Regions from separate parts of the Vibrio tapetis subsp. tapetis genome, predicted to be linked through region 1. Evidence: predicted binding sites of a transcription regulator. Region 1 holds the regulator's gene; the other holds the start of a gene.

Region 1 (4,935 bases):
CGTCAGGCAAGTTTCATTACTATACCGCGCCTAGAGCGATGTGTACTTACGCATCGACTATTTTGAAACCACGTGTGGTGTCCGGCTTAGATTCGGATAGCGACACGGCCTATATTAAGGTTATCCCTATGAAAACTGGTATCCACCCAGAATACAAAGCAGTTTCTGCTACTTGTTCTTGCGGCAACACTTTTGAGTTCAACTCAACTCTTGCTAAAGAATCTATCCACCTAGACGTATGTGACAAATGTCACCCGTTCTACACTGGTAAGCAACGTGTAGTTGATACTGGCGGCCGTGTTGATCGTTTCAACAAGCGTTTTGGTGCTCTTAGCAGCAAGTAATTACGAATTTCGTAATACGACCAAATTCGAAAAGGACGCTCAGGCGTCCTTTTTTAGATCATGAGTCTGAGCCCGTCTATTTTTAAGCTTCTTTTGAACCCATTCGCATTTACCGTTTCTGTCTTCTTTTGCATATCACAATCAGTTATCAATCTTATTGACATTCCGTCTAGGATCTCGGTCTGACTTACATTACTATAACCCCACAGTTAACGTTTATGTAACCTCACACAGCATTGGGATTCTGCCACCATGTCCGAAGACAACAGCCAAAAAGATTTTCGTCAACAAGCTCTCGATTACCATGAATTTCCGACTGCAGGAAAAATCGGTGTCGCACTCACTACTCCGGCCGATACCGTTGAAGATTTGGCACTGGCTTATAGCCCAGGTGTAGCAGAACCTGTAAGAGAAATCGCACAAAATCCAGACAACGTTTACAAGTACACTGCTAAAGGTAATATGGTCGCGGTTATTTCAAATGGCACCGCAATTTTAGGGTTGGGTAATTTAGGTCCATTAGCTTCTAAGCCAGTAATGGAAGGTAAATCTCTACTGTTTAAGCGCTTTGCTAATTTGGATTCTATTGATATTGAGGTCAAGCACCGCACTATTCAAGAGTTTGTCGATACGGTTGCTAACATTGCAGATACGTTTGGTGGCATTAACTTAGAAGATATTAAAGCACCAGATTGCTTTGAAATTGAGCGTCAGCTTATCGAGCGTTGTGACGTACCCGTTTTCCATGATGATCAACACGGCACGGCAATTGTTACTGCCGCAGGTATGCTAAATGCCATTGAACTTCAGGGCAAAGTGCTAGAAGAGTCGACGATTGTTTGTTTGGGCGCAGGAGCGGCGGCGGTTGCTTGTATGGAGCTACTGATCAAATGTGGCGCTCAACGCGAAAAAATTTACATGCTGGACCGCAAGGGTGTTATTCACACTCGTCGCGACGATTTGAACGAATACAAGCAGTTATTTGCTAATAATACGGATAAGCGCACATTAGAAGATGTGATTGAAGGTGCGGATCTATTCTTAGGTGTCTCTGGGCCAAACTTGCTTCCACCAGAAGCGCTGAAATTGATGGCTGATAAGCCCGTTGTGTTTGCATGTTCAAACCCAGATCCTGAAATTAAGCCAGAGCTTGCTCATCAAGTTCGTGATGATTTGATCATGGGTACAGGGCGCAGTGATTACCCTAATCAGGTAAATAATGTAATTTGTTTCCCGTTTATTTTCCGTGGTGCACTCGATGTTCGTGCAAGTGAAATTAATATTGAGATGAAGCTAGCTGCGGTTGAAGCGATTCGCCAGTTAGCGAAAGAAACAGTGCCAGAAGAAGTGAAAAAAGCGGCCGGTGTTGACGAGTTAGAATTTGGCTCTGGCTACATCATTCCGAAACCTATGGACCCTCGTTTGTTGCCTCGCGTTGCTAAAGCTGTGGCGCAAGCGGCAGTAGATTCTGGTGTGGCTCGTATTGAGATGCCGGAAAATTATATGGGCTAAAGGCTAAAGGCAAAAATAAAAGGCAGAAGGGAATACCTTCTGCCTTTTTTATATCTATTCTTCGTCGAATGCTTCGAATTCGATACCCATCTCTGTCATCAGTTTTTTCACTTCGGCAGGAATATCATCAGGGCGATCTTTTCTTAAATCTTCATCCGTTGGAAGAGGTTGCCCCGTGTAGGCATGTAAGAAAGCTTCACATAGCAGTTCACTGTTGGTCGCATGGCGTAGATTGTTTATCTGACGACGGGTTCTTTCATCCGTAAGGACTTTTAGCACCTTAAGTGGAATCGAAACCGTAATTTTTTTTACTTGCTCACTTTTTTTTCCATGCTCAGCATATGGGCTAATGTACTCGCCATTCCAATCTGCCATTGCGCACCTTCATTTTCTTATTAATATCGAATTAGATACCAAGAAATCAGCGTCAATCGCAGCTTAGTATCAATATAGGTGATGATTTTAGCGACTTTTACCGCCATAAGCAAAGACATATAGACGTCCAGATGTGTTGACGTCCTTTTTTTGAGGGGTTAAAGTAGATATAAAGTAGCAATACTGCTAGCAAAAGCACGACACCGTATGTTATCCGGCCGCCGTTATTGGTATAACAGATAACATGGATTTTGGAAAGGAAGACCAACCTTATGAGCGATCGCAAACCAGCAACCATTGCTGTACGCACCGGTATCGAGGCTGATAGTCAATATCATGCCGTCGTCCCCCCTATTTATCTTTCCACCAACTACGGCTTCCCAGCGTTTGGTGAAGTACCTAAATACGATTACACCCGTTCAGGTAACCCGAATCGTGGCCAATTAGAGCAAGCATTATCTGAATTAGAGTCAGGTGAGGGCGCGGTTATCACAAATACGGGCACCGCAGCGCTAAACCTATGGGTCAGTACCTTTTTAGGGCCAGACGATCTGATTATTGCGCCTCATGATTGCTACGGTGGTACTTACCGTCTATTTAATACTCGCTCATTAAAAGGCGACTTTAAGGTTGAGTTTGTTGACCAATCTGATCAAGAGGCTCTGGATGCTGCTCTTGCTAAGAAGCCAAAATTAGTTTTACTTGAAACGCCATCGAATCCATTGGTTCGAGTGGTTGATATACAAGTTACCTGTGATAAAGCAAAAAAAGTAGGAGCACTGGTTGCGGTAGACAATACCTTTTTAACACCTGTGTACCAGAAGCCTTTATTGCTAGGCGCCGATTTTGTTATTCATTCTACGACCAAGTTTATTAACGGCCACTCTGATGTTATTGGTGGTGTGGTCGTAACGAAAAGTACACAGCATGCCGAAGAGCTGGCGTGGTGGGGGAATTGCCTTGGTGCAACGGGTACGCCGTTTGATAGCTACATGACTTTACGGGGTCTAAGAACCTTGGCAGCGCGTATGCGAGTGCATGAAGAAAGCTCAGTACAAATCTTACAGTACCTGCAAACTCAATCCTTAGTTGCCAAGCTTTATCACCCAAGTTTGCCAAGCCATCCTGGCCATGACATTGCGAAAAAACAACAATCGGGTTTTGGCTCAATGTTGAGCTTTGAATATGCAGGTAGCTTTGACTCTTTAAAAGCGTTTGTTGGTCACCTGAAGCTCTTCTCATTGGCGGAGTCTCTTGGTGGGGTAGAAAGCCTTATCTGTCATCCAAGCTCTATGACGCACAGAGCGATGAGTGATGAAGCGCAATTAGAAGCGGGCATTACAACGCAATTGCTGCGCTTATCTGTTGGGCTTGAAGATGCTGATGACCTCATCGCTGACTTACGCCAAGCCTTTGAGTTGGTTCAGGAGGAAGCGTAATGACGATTCAACGCCAGTTACACAAATTTGGCGGAAGCAGTCTTGCTGATCCTGAATGTTATTTGAGAGTCGTGAATATCTTGCGCGAATACTCTCAACCAGAAGATTTAGTTGTGGTTTCTGCGGCGGGCTCAACAACCAACCTGTTACTTAGCTGGTTAAAAGCACTCGATAAAGATGGCCGTATTGCCCATGAGTTGCTGCAAGAGTTACGTCAATTTCAAACTCATCTTGTGACCACTTTGCTTAATGAAGAACGAGCATCGACATTGCTGGAACAGCTAAATAAAGAATTTTCTGCTCTTGGGGAGTTGAACGCCCCATTGAGCCTTGCAGATCAAGCTGCCGCTCTTGGGCATGGTGAAGTTTGGTCTTCTCGTTTATTGGCGACCTTATTATGTCAGCACGATCTTGAAGCGACGGCTTTAGATTCTCGTCATTTTCTGCGGGCGGATCACGGTGCGCAACCAGAAGTTGATCGTGCACGATCTTGGCCTTTGGTGAAATCAACATTAGCTCAGCATTCTCATTGCCGCTTAGTGGTGACTGGTTTTATGGCGAGTAATGACAGTGGTGAAACCGTATTACTTGGCCGAAATGGTTCAGACTATTCCGCGACAGTAATTGGCGAACTATCTGAAGTTACCCGTGTGACCATATGGAGTGATGTAGCAGGTGTATATAGCTCTGACCCTCGTAAAGTCTCTGATGCGTGCTTACTGCCACTGCTTCGCCTTGATGAAGCCAGTGAGTTGGCGCGTTTAGCTGCGCCTGTTTTGCACAGTAGAACCTTACAGCCTGTGGCTCAAAGTGCTATGGATTTGCATTTACGTTGCAGCCACGCCCCAGAGTCTGGCTCAACGCGAGTAGAGCGTGTTCTGGCATCTGGTCGTGGCGCTAAGATCATCACGTCGTTAGATGAAGTCTTGATGGTCAACATTGTGTTTGCTCAAGGGCATGATTTTGAGCGCCAACATCGTGAAGTATTACAAGCGTTAACGCGTGTTCAACTTCAACCTCTCGCATTTGAAGTTCAAGCGGATCAAGGTTGCTTGTTACTCGCGTATACCGCAGAAGTCGCGGGTGAAGCATTAAGCTATTTACAAGATATCTCTGTAGAAGGTGAACTAAAGCTTAAAGAAGGCTATTCACTTGTCGCGGCTGTGGGGGCTGGAGTTACTAATAACGCGAACCATTGTTATGGTTTCTACCAGCAACTTAAAAATAGCCCAGTTGAGTTTATTTGTGAATCTGAGTCAGGGCTA
Region 2 (4,935 bases), 110 kb from region 1:
GTGCCAGAGATCATGACTGGTAATTCATAACCCAGCTCTTCAAATACGGTTTGAACCGCAAAGGCACACGCTTTTGCATTCAAAGTATCAAAGATCGTTTCAATCAAAATAAGATCGGAACCGCCTTTGATAAGCGCATGAGTAGACTCACAATACGCTTCTACCAGTTCATCAAAACTGACGTTTCTAAAACCAGGATCATTCACATCAGGTGATATAGAACAAGTGCGGTTTGTTGGGCCAAGTACCCCCGCGACATATCTTGGACGCTCAGGCGTCTTAGCACTCCACTCATCAGCCGCTTCACGGGCTAACTTTGCTGCGACATAGTTGATCTCTGCACTGAGACTCTCCATGTCATAATCGGCCATAGCGATAGTGGTTGCATTAAATGTGTTGGTTTCCAGAATATCAGCGCCGGCGGCAAGATATTCCAGATGAATTCCTTTTATCAACTCAGGCTTAGTCAGGACCAAAAGATCATTATTGCCTTTTAAATCACAATGCCAATCAGCAAAACGTTCACCACGATAATCCGCTTCTTCGAGCTTATAATCTTGAATCATGGTGCCCATGCCACCATCGATTAACATGATGTATTCTTTTAACTTCGCTTCAATTTGTTGTTTTACTTCGCTTCCAGCCACAATACTGCCTCATTCCTTGCGTATAGTTCATCCTATCATATCGATTATAGAAATCTAGACGGCCAAACCTTGTTGTTATATTTTTATGTAAACAAAATACGCTATCCGATAAATAATAAAAAGCATTTGATATTTATACGTGCTAGATAGAAAATCAATATTCATACTTTGTTACACTTAAGCGAGTTTTACATCATGTCCGTTTATTACACCCTGTGTTTTTTATCAGCGGCAGCTATGTTGATTGCATTTATCAACTCTAAATTCGGGAAAATGCAAACCACCATAGCCATAACGGCTGGTGCTTTGGTTTTGTCGCTGCTCATTATTATTGCGGGCCAAAATGATTGGTTCGAATTACGTCATGTCGCAATGGAAACAATGACGACAATTAACTTTGAAGACTTTCTTTTGAAAGGTGTACTAGGTTTTCTGTTATTTGCTGGCGGACTGGGTATCAAACTACCCAATTTAGAAGACCAAAAGTGGGAGATTACAGTTCTTGCCCTTGGTGCTACCCTCATTTCAACAGCATTAATTGGCTTTGCGCTCTATGGCTTCTGCTCACTAATTAATGTACCGCTCGATCTCATTTACTGTTTACTATTCGGTGCTCTCATTTCGCCTACCGATCCCATTGCTGTACTCGCTATTGTCAAAAAACTAGATGCCCCTAAGCGTATTTCAACTCAGATCGAAGGTGAGTCTTTATTTAATGACGGATTTAGTCTAGTTATTTTTGTCACATTGTATTCATTTGCATTCGGTACAGAAGCTCCAACTTTTGGTAGTGTTTCCATGCTATTTCTACATGAAGCTATCGGTGGAATAGTCTATGGCTACTTGCTCGGACTATTATTCCACTACTTGATCAGTGCTACTGACGACCACTCAATGGAGTTACTCTTAACTATTGGTATTCCAACAGCTGGATATACTTTTGCGCAAGTCCTGGGAGTCTCAGGACCATTGGCAATGGTGATTTCTGGAATAATGATCGGAAACTGGACGAGGTTCGTGGGTTTTTCTAAGGAGAGTGAAGAACACTTAGACAATTTTTGGGAGTTAATTGATGAGTTCTTGAATGGCGTGCTATTCCTGCTTATCGGTATGTCTATGCTGTTATTCAACTTCCACCAAGAAGACTGGTTATTAATGGGATTTGCCGTCCCTCTTGTGCTTGCTGCCCGTTATATCAGTGTTAAAACTGCATATTTAGGCTTCCAAAGATACCGTAGCTATAACTCATGGTCAGTTAAGATACTGACTTGGGGAGGGTTACGGGGCGGTCTAGCATTGGCGATGGCTCTTTCAATTCCGTCAGGAATACTCGTCATTCCAGACAAATCCATAGATGTAAAAGAGCTATTACTTGTCATGACATATTCAGTGGTTGTATTTTCTATTCTTGTCCAAGGCTCGACCATAATTCCCATGATTGAAAAAGCAAAAAAAGAAGAGTAACCGAGAACAAGGCCACAACAGTGGCCTTACTACTATTTATTAGTGCTGGTGATACTAATCTTTTGTGAAGTTTTCTTCCGAAAAACGATCTAAATCATATGGGGTCTGTTGGTAAACACAGTAGTTAAGCCAATTTAAAAACAATAAATGTCCATGACTTCTCCAGCTTGCAACAGGTTTGTTATCAGGATTATCATTAGGGTAGTAATTAACTGGAATAGCAGGCTCCATACCTTCGCCTAGATCTCGGACATACTCGTGATGCAATGTGTGCGAGTCGTACTCTGGGTGCCCAGTAACAAAGACATTACGCTTATCCTTCGTTGAAGCTAGGTAAACACCAGCAGCATCTGAAGTTGCTAATATGTCCAAATCAGTATGTTCCTCTAGATACTCTGGTGAAAAGTCCGCATACCTAGAATGGGGAGCCAGAAAAGTATCATCGAACCCGCGTAAAACCGGATGAAACTCTTGCTGGATCTTATGGTGGTAAACACCTGATAACTTTTCTTTCCGAGTTCGCTTTGGAAGGTTATACAGTAATTTCAATCCCGCTTGTGCAGCCCAACATACATAGAGTGTTGACGTAACGTGCGCTTTCGCCCAATTCATAATTGTCTGTAAATGTTCCCAATAAATCACATCCTCAAACTGAACCAAGCCTAATGGTGCTCCAGTGATAATCAAACCATCAAAATTCCTATCTTTTACCATTTCAAATTGACGATAAAAGTTATCCAGATGCTCTGTGGGTGTGTTTTTACTTGGTCGATTGTCGATGCATAGTAGCTCTACGTCTATCTGGAGCGGGCTGTTAGATAATAGCCTTAAAAATTGAGTTTCGGTCTCAATTTTTTTAGGCATCAAATTCAAAATCAACACTTTAAGCGGACGGATTTCTTGAGTGGTTGCACGGGATTCCGGCATCACAAATATTTTTTCTTCTCTCAATACATCCAATGCAGGTAGTTGATCTGGAATCCTAATTGGCATTTTACTTTCTCCCTAAAGAATATAGCCGTCTATATGGCTACATTATATCAGAGGATACCGTATGTCGAGGGGAAAATATGACGTGTGATACTATTATTATAGACGTAAAAAAGCCCAAGTCGTAAGACTTGGGCTTAATATAAGTGGCGGAGTGGACGGGACTCGAACCCGCGACCCCCGGCGTGACAGGCCGGTATTCTAACCAACTGAACTACCACTCCGCAGTGGAATACTTGCCTTAGCAAGTGTTCATATTTTTAGATTGGTCAATCTAAAAATCAAATTTTGAGCCTGGCGATGTCCTACTCTCACATGGGGAAACCCCACACTACCATCGGCGCTACTGCGTTTCACTTCTGAGTTCGGCATGGGATCAGGTGGGTCCGCAACGCTATGGTCGCCAAGCAAATTCTTTAATTCGGAAAGCTGTTGCTTAAAAGTTCTTATTACACATTCAATTATGTTCTTGCTTTGAGTCCAATCAAAACCCCTTGGGTGTTGTATGGTTAAGCCTCACGGGCAATTAGTACAGGTTAGCTCAATGCCTCGCAGCACTTACACACCCTGCCTATCAACGTTCTAGTCTTGAACAACCCTTTAGGGCACTTAAAGTGCCAGGGAAAACTCATCTCAAGGCTCGCTTCGCGCTTAGATGCTTTCAGCGCTTATCGATTCCGAACTTAGCTACCGGGCAATGCCATTGGCATGACAACCCGAACACCAGAGGTTCGTCCACTCCGGTCCTCTCGTACTAGGAGCAGCCCCTTTCAATTTTCCAACGCCCACGGCAGATAGGGACCGAACTGTCTCACGACGTTCTAAACCCAGCTCGCGTACCACTTTAAATGGCGAACAGCCATACCCTTGGGACCGACTTCAGCCCCAGGATGTGATGAGCCGACATCGAGGTGCCAAACACCGCCGTCGATATGAACTCTTGGGCGGTATCAGCCTGTTATCCCCGGAGTACCTTTTATCCGTTGAGCGATGGCCCTTCCATTCAGAACCACCGGATCACTATGACCTGCTTTCGCACCTGCTCGAATTGTCATTCTCGCAGTCAAGCGGGCTTATGCCATTGCACTAACCACACGATGTCCAACCGTGTTTAGCCCACCTTCGTGCTCCTCCGTTACTCTTTGGGAGGAGACCGCCCCAGTCAAACTACCCACCAGGCACTGTCCGCAATCCCGATAAGGGACCGACGTTAGAACATCAAGCATACAAGGGTGGTATTTCAAGATTGCCTCCACTCCATCTAGCGACGAAGTTTCAAAGGCTCCCACCTATCCTACACATGTAGGGTCAATGTTCAGTGCCAAGCTGTAGTAAAGGTTCACGGGGTCTTTCCGTCTAGCCGCGGGTACACTGCATCTTCACAGCGATTTCAATTTCACTGAGTCTCGGGTGGAGACAGCGTGGCCATCATTACGCCATTCGTGCAGGTCGGAACTTACCCGACAAGGAATTTCGCTACCTTAGGACCGTTATAGTTACGGCCGCCGTTTACCGGGGCTTCGATCAAGAGCTTCGACCGAAGTCTAACCCCATCAATTAACCTTCCGGCACCGGGCAGGCGTCACACCGTATACGTCATCTTACGATTTTGCACAGTGCTGTGTTTTTAATAAACAGTTGCAGCCACCTGGTATCTGCGACTCCTAGTAGCTCCATCCGCAAGGGACTTCACCGCCAAGAGCGTACCTTCTCCCGAAGTTACGGTACCATTTTGCCTAGTTCCTTCACCCGAGTTCTCTCAAGCGCCTTGGTATTCTCTACCCGACCACCTGTGTCGGTTTGGGGTACGATTTCTTATAATCTGAAGCTTAGA

The links. Region 1 encodes MetJ, which represses methionine synthesis genes. Its sites were predicted from a motif close to TTAGACNTNTANANGTCTAA; they were not measured.
Region 2: metA (homoserine O-acetyltransferase MetA) is a predicted target of MetJ. The motif match lies at 3,126-3,145, and genes of this name have one in related genera.

What each region holds. Positions count from the first base shown of each region.
Region 1 is NZ_LT960611.1:2,989,038-2,993,972, reverse strand. It holds gene rpmE (50S ribosomal protein L31) at 129-344, shown strand; gene VTAP4600_RS13370 (malic enzyme-like NAD(P)-binding protein) at 597-1,856, shown strand; gene metJ (met regulon transcriptional regulator MetJ) at 1,911-2,231, opposite strand; gene VTAP4600_RS13360 (O-succinylhomoserine (thiol)-lyase) at 2,504-3,670, shown strand; gene VTAP4600_RS13355 (bifunctional aspartate kinase/homoserine dehydrogenase II) at 3,670-4,935, shown strand, end outside.
Region 2 is NZ_LT960611.1:2,876,856-2,881,790, forward strand. It holds gene metH (methionine synthase) at 1-593, opposite strand, end outside; gene VTAP4600_RS12775 (cation:proton antiporter) at 843-2,111, shown strand; gene metA (homoserine O-acetyltransferase MetA) at 2,166-3,104, opposite strand; tRNA gene VTAP4600_RS12785 (tRNA-Asp) at 3,249-3,325, opposite strand; rRNA gene rrf (5S ribosomal RNA) at 3,394-3,509, opposite strand; rRNA gene VTAP4600_RS12795 (23S ribosomal RNA) at 3,607-4,935, opposite strand, start outside.